DNA from 2 places in the Streptomyces sp. NPDC050732 genome. Region 1 is predicted to be linked to the other one. Evidence: riboswitches for the same ligand, from Rfam matches in the RefSeq annotation. Region 1 holds a riboswitch; the other holds the start of a gene.
What was found. Region 1 has a riboswitch for cobalamin ahead of AB0H82_RS00505 (ABC transporter substrate-binding protein). Riboswitches for the same ligand answer to the same signal wherever they lie in the genome.
Positions count from the first base shown of each region.

Region 2: it holds a riboswitch for cobalamin, as region 1 does, so the genes downstream of both, AB0H82_RS09470 (energy-coupling factor ABC transporter permease) here and AB0H82_RS00505 (ABC transporter substrate-binding protein) in region 1, are expected to answer to the same signal.

Region 1 is NZ_JBFAHP010000001.1:123,340-128,104, reverse strand. Features, by position in the region: gene AB0H82_RS00510 (iron ABC transporter permease) at 1-628, opposite strand, end outside; gene AB0H82_RS00505 (ABC transporter substrate-binding protein) at 709-1,674, opposite strand; cobalamin riboswitch at 1,718-1,879, opposite strand; gene AB0H82_RS00500 (M67 family metallopeptidase) at 1,852-2,274, opposite strand; gene AB0H82_RS00495 (amino acid permease) at 2,361-3,845, opposite strand; gene AB0H82_RS00490 (DUF2017 domain-containing protein) at 4,226-4,765, opposite strand, start outside.
Region 2 is NZ_JBFAHP010000008.1:76,410-81,174, forward strand. Features, by position in the region: gene AB0H82_RS09455 (MMPL family transporter) at 1-212, shown strand, start outside; partial or broken gene AB0H82_RS09460 (N-acetylmuramoyl-L-alanine amidase) at 638-875, shown strand; gene AB0H82_RS09465 (APH(3') family aminoglycoside O-phosphotransferase) at 973-1,788, shown strand; cobalamin riboswitch at 1,892-2,076, shown strand; gene AB0H82_RS09470 (energy-coupling factor ABC transporter permease) at 2,106-2,879, shown strand; gene AB0H82_RS09475 (energy-coupling factor ABC transporter substrate-binding protein) at 2,879-3,286, shown strand; gene cbiQ (cobalt ECF transporter T component CbiQ) at 3,293-4,042, shown strand; gene AB0H82_RS09485 (ATP-binding cassette domain-containing protein) at 4,039-4,765, shown strand, end outside.

The DNA.
Region 1 (4,765 bases):
GGAGGGCGGTGCCGAGGACGAGGGTGACGCAGGGCAGGGCGAGCATGTCCCAGCGGGCGCTGCCGAGGCCGCCCAGCGTCCAGTACAGGACTTCCTTGAGGTGGTCCGCGCTGTCGGCGGTGACGAGGATGAGGCTGGTCAGCGCGGTCAGGATGTACGAGACGGCGACGCCCGCGAGGATCAGGCGCCCGGTGGCGAAGCTGCCGCCGCCGCGGGCCAGGGCGTAGACGAGGACCAGCGAGAGCAGCGCGCCCGCGAAGGAGGCGGCCGGGATCGTGACGGCGGTCGACAGGGCGGCGCCGAGGCCGAAGACGCCGCCGAGGACGATCGCGCAGACCGCGCCGACGGAGGCGCCCGAGGAGACGCCGAGCAGGAACGGGTCGGCGAGGGGGTTGCGGACGAGGGCTTGCAGCACGGTGCCGATGACGGCGAGCCCGGCGCCCACGGTGGCCCCCAGGATGACCCTGGGGAGTCTCACGTCGAGCACGATGGTGCGGAACGGGGAGGGTTCCGCGCGGCCCGACAGGATCTCGACGACCTGGCTCGGCGGGATGCGGACGGAGCCGAGCGCCAGGCCGGCGATCGTCGCCGCGACGAGGGCGGCAGTGAGTACCGTCAGGACGGCCAGGTGCCGCCCCCGTGGCCCCCGTCTGTCGCCCTTCGGGCTCGTCCTCAAACGCCGGACGGGCTGAAACTCCCGCAGCGCGCTCACAGCTGTGCCGCCAGCTTCCTCACCGCCTCGGGTGCTCGTACTCCCGTGACCATGTCCGACAGCCGCAGCACCGCGAAGCGCTTGTTCTTGACGGCCGGGACGTCCTTGAGGGCCGGGTCCTCCAGGAGGCGCTTCTTCTTCTGAGCGACGGTCGTGGCGCCGTAGTCGAGGATCAGGATGACCTCGGGGCGGCGCTCGACGACCTTCTCCCAGGACGCGTCACTGAAGGACTTGTCGACGTCGGCGAAGACGTTGCGGCCGCCTGCCCGCTCGATGATGTCGTTGCCGATGCCGCGGCCGCCGGCCGTGAACGCCGTCTTGTCACCGCTGTCGTAGACGAAGACGGGGGCCGGCTTCTCGCTCTGTGCCTTCTTCGCCGTGGCGCCCAGTTCGCGCTTCGCCCCGCTCACCCATGTCTCGGCGCGCCCGCGCACACCGAAGGTGGCGCCGACCTCACGGACCTCGCGGTAGACGTCGTCCATGGTGAGGGCGCGCTCGGCGCAGCCCTCTACGTTGAGGCGGCTTTCGATGCCGGACTTGGCGAGCGCCGAGCGGCTGCGGCCGTCGCCGGCGAGGAAGGCGCTGGCGTAACCGCCGTAGACGAAGTCGGGGTTGGCGGCGAGCAGCTTCTCGTAGGAGGGGTACTCCTTGGCGAGCACGGGGACCGACTTGTAGGCCTTCTCATACTTCGGGAGGACCTTGTCGTCGAGGTAGGCCGTGCCGGCGATGTGGTCCTTCAGGCCGAGTTCCAGCATCACTTCGGTGGTGTGCTGGTTCATGGTGACGGCGCGCTTCGGAGGCGCGTCGTACGTGGTCTTCACACCGCAGTTGGTGACGGTGTACGGGAACCCGGCGGCCTTGGCGGCGGGCTTTCCCGAGTCGTCGCCACCGGATGAGGCGGAGCATGCGGCGAGCGGGGCCAGCAGGGCCGCGGCGGTGAGTACGCGAAGGGCGCGGGACATGGCTGAACTGCCTCCTCCAGGGGATTTCCGCGTCCCCTGCGTCGTGTGGAGGAAGGCGGCAGGTCAGTTCCTGACTTCCCCCGCCCCGGCCTGCGCGGCCGGGTACGGGGTCACAGTGGCGGGACCGTGCCGGGTTCGCACCGGCTTCCTGGGTCCTGCCGCCCTCATGAGTAAAGCTCAGTATGCCTGTACGACCTTTACCTCTTCCTCGGTGACCTCGCCGTCGACGATCCGGTACGAGCGGAACTGGAAGGGGCCCGCGTCGTCGGTGTCGGCCGTGGAGACCAGGACGTAGTGGGCGCCGGGTTCGTTGGCGTACGTGATGTCGGTGCGCGAGGGGTAGGCCTCGGTCGCGGTGTGCGAGTGGTAGATGATCACCGGCTCCTCGTCGCGGTCGTCGAGATCGCGGTAGAGCTTGAGCAGGTCGCCCGAGTCGAACTCGTAGAACGTGGGCGAGCGCGCGGCGTTGAGCATCGGGATGAACCGCTCGGGGCGGCCGGTGCCCGCCGGGCCCGCGACCATGCCGCACGCCTCGTCGGGGTGGTCCTGGCGCGCGTGCGCGACGATCTGGTCGTGGAGGGCCTGGGTGATGGTCAGCATGGCGCCAGGATAAGCAGAGGGGCCCGCGCGTACCGGAGTGTGGTACGAGCGGGCCCGAATGCTGGACAGCGGCCTTGGGGTGCCGGTCAGTCCTTGGAGACGCGGTCGCTGTCGGAGAGGCCGACCTTCCGCTTGTTGAAGGCCGCGGCCTGCGGGTTGCGGCTCTTGAGGACCAGGTAGGAGACACCGAGGATCGCGGCCCAGACCGGAGCGGCGTACAGCGAGATCCGCGCGTCCTTGTCGACGCCCATCATCACGATGACCATGCCGATGAAGAGGAGGGCGAACCAGCTGGTGTACGGGGCGCCCGGGGCCCGGAAGGTGGACTGCGGCAGCTCGCCGCGGTCGGCCTTGCGGCGGTAGCGGATCTGGCAGGCCAGGATCATGATCCAGGCCCACATGCCGGAGATGGTGGCGAAGGAGACGACGTAGTTGAACGCCTCGCCCGGCCACTGGTAGTTGATCCAGACGCCGACCAGCATGAACGCGGCGGAGGCCGTGGTGCCGATCAGCGGCAGGCCGTTCTTCGTGAGCTTGGTGAAAAACTTCGGGCCCTGGCCGTTGAGCGCGAGGTCGCGCAGCATGCGGCCGGTGGAGTACATGCCGGAGTTGCAGGAGGAGAGTGCGGCGGTGAGGACCACGAAGTTCACGATCGCGGCGCCGACGCCGAGGCCCATCTTCTCGAAGGCGGCGACGAACGGCGAGACGCCGGGCTGGAAGTGCGTCCACGGCACGACCGACAGGATCATGATGAGCGCGCCGACGTAGAAGACGGCGATGCGCCACGGCACGGTGTTGATGGCCTTGGGCAGGACGGTCTTCGGGTCCTTGGACTCGCCCGCGGTGACGCCGACGAGCTCGACGGCGAGGAAGGCGAACATCACGATCTGCAGCGTCATCAGCGTGGAGCCGATGCCGTTCGGGAAGAAGCCGCCCTGGTTCCACAGGTGGGCGACGGTCGCGGTGTCACCGGCGTCGGAGAAGCCGATGGTGAGGATGCCGATGCAGATCAGGATCATGCCGATGATGGCGGTGACCTTGACCATCGAGAACCAGAACTCCAGCTCACCGAAGAGCTTCACGGAGATGAGGTTCGCGCCGTACAGGATGACCGTGAAGATGAGCGCGTACGCCCATTGTGGAACGGATCCGTGTGTCCAGTACTGCATGTACTGGGCGGCCGCTGTCACTTCGGTGATGCCGGTGACGACCCAGAAGAGCCAGTACGTCCAGCCGGTCACGAATCCGAAGAACGGGCCCATGAACTCACGGGCGTACTCCGAGAAGGAGCCCGAGACGGGGCGGTACATGAGGAGCTCGCCGAGCGCCCGCATGATGAAGAAGATGACGAGGCCCGCGATGGCGTACGCCAGGATGAGGCTGGGGCCGGCCTTGTGAATGGCCTTGCCCGCGCCGAGGAACAGGCCGGTGCCGATGGCACCGCCGATCGCGATCATCTGGATCTGCCGGGCTCCGAGCCCGCGCTGGTAGCCCTCGCCGGACGAGCCGTCCTGCGCGACACCGTTGCCGCCGTGCTCGTCGTGGTGCTCTTCGACCTGCACTGAGGTCATGGTGACGCCTTTCTCCATGCTGATCCGCGCCCGCACATCTGCGTTGTGGCTGCGGACCAGGTCCTGATCCCCCCGGATACGAATGGAGTGCTACCGGCGGTCTGCCGGCTGAAGCGCCCCCGGCGACATGGGTGGCGTCACCGAGTGGTCGTGAAGATTTATCACGGTGGCAACAGTGAGGGAATGCGACAGAATCAGCCAACTGTGACGCAGGCCACAAGAAGAAGCGGGCAAATCGCCCTCGGCGCCACAAAGGCGGGCAATGAAGTGACGCGATCGTTATCCGGATTTGAGCATCCGCTGAGCGAACGGCCGGCGAGTGAACACAACCTGTCCACTACAACAAAATTCGCTGTCCTCTGCAACGACTATCGCCGACTTCAGTCCAGCAACGTCCCGACCAGCGTTTCCTGCAGTCCGCCCAGCCAGAGGTAGGCCATCACCATCGGCTTGCGGGGGTCGGAGTCCGGCAGCCGGTAGAGCAGATCCGCGTCCTCCTCGTCGCTGACCTCCAGGCGCGTACCGATCGCGAGGCGCAGGTCGTTGAGGGCTCCCAGCCAGTGCCGCGACTCCTCGACCGACAGTTTCAGGACAGCTCCGCCCTCGCCCGACGCCGTCATCGAGTCGAGCGAGCGGATCACGGCCAAGGCGTCGTCGCGCTTCTTGGCCCGCAGGTCGTTCTCCGTGAAGCGGCGGAATTCCGCCGAGTACGCCCGGAGTTCGTCCGCGTCGCTCGCCCCGTCCTCGCTTCCGGGGCCGCCGTAGGCGTCGGGCAGCAGGCGCTTCATCACCGGGTCGGACGGCGGCTCGCTCGGCCCCTCGGCGAAGAGCTCCGCGAGCGGGTCGTCGGAGACCTCGCCGCCCGGCCCCGGACCGATCAGCTCCAGGAGCTGCACGGCGAGGGAGCGGATGATCGAGAC
Region 2 (4,765 bases), on a different contig from region 1:
TCGCCGTCCTCTTCGACGCCTTCGTCGTCCGCATGGCGATCGTGCCGGCGGTCCTCGCGCTGCTCGGCAAGGCCGCCTGGTGGCTGCCGCGCTGGCTGGACAAGGCGCTGCCGAACGTGGACGTGGAGGGCGAGAAGCTCCACAAGAACCTCGGTGACACCGGTTCGCCGGACGCCGAGACGGACCGGGAGCTCGCACCCGTGGGCCGGTGACACACCGCCGCCCCGCACGGGCGGGCCGGCCGGGACACCCCCACTGACCAGTGGGGGAGCGTCCCGGCCGGCCCGCCCGGTTCTTTTTCCCCGCGTCCGCCGACGGGTCCCGCCGGTTGCGCCGACTGCCGCAGCCGTCCGGGCGCGCCGGCCGGAAGCTGACACCATGTGTGTCCTCCCCGCGCGGTCCGCGTCGCGGGTGCCCCACGCCCTGCGCGGCGCGCTGGGGGTGCTGCCCGGTGCGACGGCCGTCGGCCTGCTGCTGGCCTGCGCGGCAGGCGTCGACCCCGCGGTGCCCGCCGACGACCGCGGAACCTCCCTCCGACGACCGTCCCCGGACACCGCTCCGTCATGCCCGCCGCCGCTCGGCCCGCGCGCCCGGTGCCCTCGTCGTACGCGGCGTTCCGCGCGGCGCCCCCGCGCAGCGCGCGGGCGGCATCGACAAGCCTGTCGTCGGGGCGCACGCGCGGGGCTTCAACCGGGGTTCGACGGGCGTCGCGGCGCTCGCTGGCTGGAAGCTCGGCCTCGCGGGCGTCGACCCAGGCGGTCTTCCACACGGTCGCGGCCCACAAGGACGGCTACGCCACGTTCTGCCCCGGCGTGCCCCTGAGCGCCGAGATGCCGGCGACCAGAGAAGCCGCCGCCCGGCTCCAGGGGAGATGACCTTCGCCGCGAACCGTTGACGTTCGCATCGGCAATGGAGCAACGCCCCCCCGAAATATCGAGTGGGAGCCGCGGGGAGCCGCCTGCCATGATGCCGATCATGAGCAGCGAGCTGCGGCGGAGGTACGCCGCGTACCGATGGACCCCCGCGACGGACGGCGCGTCGGGCGCCGAGGTGCACCACCTCACCGGAACGGGCGCGAGCGAACCCGAGTTGTACGTGAAGACCGCCCCGGTCACGTACGACGGCTCGCCCTCCGACCTGCCGGGCGAGGCCGACCGCCTGGCCTGGCTCGCCGGCCGGGGCATCCCCGTGCCGCGCATCGTCGAGCGGGGCGCCGACGACCACGTGGCATGGCTGGTGACGGAGGCGGTGCCCGGCAGGCCGGCCGCCGACGAGTGGCCACCGGAGCAGCGGTTCGCGGTGGCCGAGTCGCTCGCCGACCTCGCCGTGGCCCTGCACCGACTGCCCCCGGAGGGCTGCCCGTTCGACCGCACCCTGCCGGTCACCATGGAGCAGGCCGCCCGCAATGTGGCCGAGAACCTCCTGGACCTGGACGACCTCGACGAGGATCGCGCCGGCTGGACCGGGCAGCGCCTCCTCGACGAGCTGCGCCGCACCCGCCCGGCGGCGGAGGACCCGGTCGTCACCCACGGCGACCTCACCCCGGAGAACGTCCTGCTCGACCCCGGCACCTGCCGCGTCACCGGAGTCATCGACGTCGCCCGGCTCGGCAGGGCGGACCGGCACACCGATCTCGCCATCCTGCTGCGGGAGTTGACGCACGAGGAGGACCCCTGGTTCGGGCCCGGGTGTGCCGAACGGTTCCTGCGGCGGTACGAGGAGCGGGCGGCGGTCGAGGCCGACAAGGGGAAACTGGACTTCTACCGGCTGCTCGACGAATTCTTCTGACCGGGCGGACGGCCTCTGAGCAGGGGCGTACGCGGTGGTGGTGTGCGCTCGGGTGTGCCACCGCCGCGACCACCGCGCAAGTTGTCAGGCAGATCTTTGCGCACTAGTGTCACCACGCCTTGGTGCTCGGGAAATCCGGTGTGATGCCGGTGCGGCCCTCGCCACTGTGATCGGGAAGTCCGGCTCCAGCCCTAGCGGCAGCCACTGGGTGCACACGTACCCGGGAAGGCGGAGTCCGGTCGGTACGACCCGTCAGCCAGGAGACCGGCCAAGGCACGTTGTCCATCCACGAGGTGCTGGAGAGGGTCTGCTGAGCCATGCACATAGCCGAGGGTTTCCTCCCGCCGGCGCACGCGATCGCCTGGGGCGTAGCGTCCGCGCCGTTCGTCGTCCACGGAGTCCGCTCCCTGACCCGTGAAGTCAAGGAGCACCCGGAGAGCACACTGCTCCTCGGTGCCTCCGGGGCCTTCACGTTCGTCCTTTCCGCGTTGAAGATCCCCTCGGTGACGGGCAGTTGCTCGCACCCGACGGGGACCGGGCTCGGGGCGATCCTGTTCCGGCCACCGATCATGACGGTGCTCGGCACCATCACCCTGCTCTTCCAGGCACTGCTGCTCGCCCACGGCGGACTCACCACCCTGGGCGCCAACGTGTTCTCCATGGCGATCATCGGCCCCTGGGCGGGTTACGCGGTCTACCGGCTCCTCAGGCGGTACGACGTGCCGCTCATGGTCACCGTGTTCTTCGGGGCGTTCGTCGCCGACCTGACCACGTACTGCGTCACCAGCGTCCAGCTGGCCCTGGCGTTCCCCGACCCCGGCAGCGGATTCCTGGGCGCCCTGGGCAAGTTCGGCGGCATCTTCGCCGTCACCCAGATCCCCCTGGCGGTCAGCGAGGGCCTGCTCACCGTCCTGGTGATGCGCCTGCTCGTGCAGTCCAGCAAGGGCGAACTCACCCGCCTCGGCGTACTGCTGCGGGGCAAGCGAAGCGCCACGACGCCCGAGACGCCCGACACGACCGGGACGCCGAAGACCACCGAGACGTCCAAGACATCCGAGACGTCCGAGACGCAGACGGGGGCCAGCGCCTGATGAGCCGGAACGCGAAGATCAACACATTGCTGCTCCTCATCGTCGCCGCGCTCGCGGTGCTGCCCCTGGCGCTCGGCCTCGGCGACGACGAGGAAGAGCCGTTCGCCGGTGCCGACGCCCAGGCCGAGACGGCGATCACCGAGATCGAACCGGACTACGAACCGTGGTTCTCACCGCTGTACGAACCCCCGTCCGGCGAAGTCGAGTCGGCGCTGTTCGCCCTCCAGGCGGCCATCGGCGCGGGCGTCCTCGCCTACTACTTCGGGCTGCGCAAGGGCCGCCGCCAGGGCGCGGAACAGGCGCGCACGGAAGCGGACCAGCCGGAGGCGGCAAGGCTGGAGGCGTCGGACGGCTCCGACGAGCCGGTCGACGCGGGCGGCCCCCGGCCCGGGACCGAGCGGGTCTGACCCGGCGTGCTGCCCATCGACGCGGCGGCGCACAGCAGTCGCTGGCGCCGCCGGCATCCCGTGGACAAGGCCGTGCTCGGTATCGGCCTCACCGTCCTGGCGATCTCGCTGCCGCCCTGGCCGGGCGCCGTCCTGGTGCTGGTCGCCGCGCTCGCCCTGCTGCTCGGCCCGGCGGGCGTGCCGCCCGGCAAGCTGTGGCGCGCCTACCGCGTGCCGCTCGGCTTCTGCGTGACCGGCGCACTGACCCTGCTCGTCCAGGTCGGCGGCCCCGACGGGTTCGTGGCGTTCGCGGACGGCGGCCCGGCGCGCGCGGGCGGTCTGCTCCTGCGGACCTCCGCGGCCTCGCTCGGCGTGCTCCTGTTCGCCTTCACCACACCCATGTCGGACCTGCTGCCCCGCCTGGTGAAGGCGGGGGTGCCCGCGCCGGTCGTGGACGTGGCACTCGTCACGTACCGGATGAGCTTCCTGCTCCTGGACTCCATGGGCCGGATCCGGCAGGCGCAGGCCGCCCGGCTCGGCCACACCACGCGTGCCGCCACCTGGCGCTCGCTCGCCGGTCTCGGCGCCACCGCGTTCGTGCGCGCCTTCGACCGGGCGAGCCGGCTGCAGGCCGGGCTCGCCGGGCGCGGCTACGACGGCACCCTGCGCGTCCTCGTGCCCGAGGCCCGCATCTCCCGGCCCTTCATCGCCGCGGGCGCGGCACTCCTCATGGGCCTGGTGGCCCTGACCCTCGTACTGGAAAGGTTCCTTCCATGAGCACCACGGGTGCCACGAGTGCCACGAGCACCCCGGGTCGGCCCTTGGTCGCTCTCCGCGCGGTGTCCTACGCGTACGAGGACGGGCCCACCGTGCTCAGCGGCCTGGACTTCGATGTCGTCGAGGGCCGTGCCCTCGCCCTGCTCGGCCGCAACGGCAGCGGCAAGACCACCCTCATGCGACTGCTCAGCGGCGGCCTGCGGCCCGCCTCCGGCGAGTTGACGGTCGAGGGCGTCCCCGTCACGTACGGCCGCAAGGGCCTGACCCGGCTGCGCACGACCGTGCAGCTGGTGGTGCAGGACCCGGACGACCAGCTGTTCGCCGCCTCGGTCGAACAGGACGTCTCCTTCGGCCCCTTGAACCTCGGCCTGTCCGACACCGAGGTCCGGGCCCGGGTCGCCGAGGCGCTCGCCGCCCTCGACATCGCCGCCCTCGCCGACCGGCCCACCCATCTGCTCTCCTACGGCCAGCGGAAGCGGACCGCCATCGCCGGAGCCGTGGCGATGCGCCCCCGCGTGCTCATCCTCGACGAGCCGACCGCGGGCCTCGACCCCGACGGCCAGGAACGCCTCCTCGCCACCCTGCGGCGGCTGCGGGACGCCGGGACGACCGTGGTCATGGCGACCCATGACGTCGATCTGGCCCTGCGCTGGGCCGACGACGCGGCGCTGCTCACACCCTCCGGGGTGCGGACGGGACCGGTGGCCGAGACGCTGGCCCGGC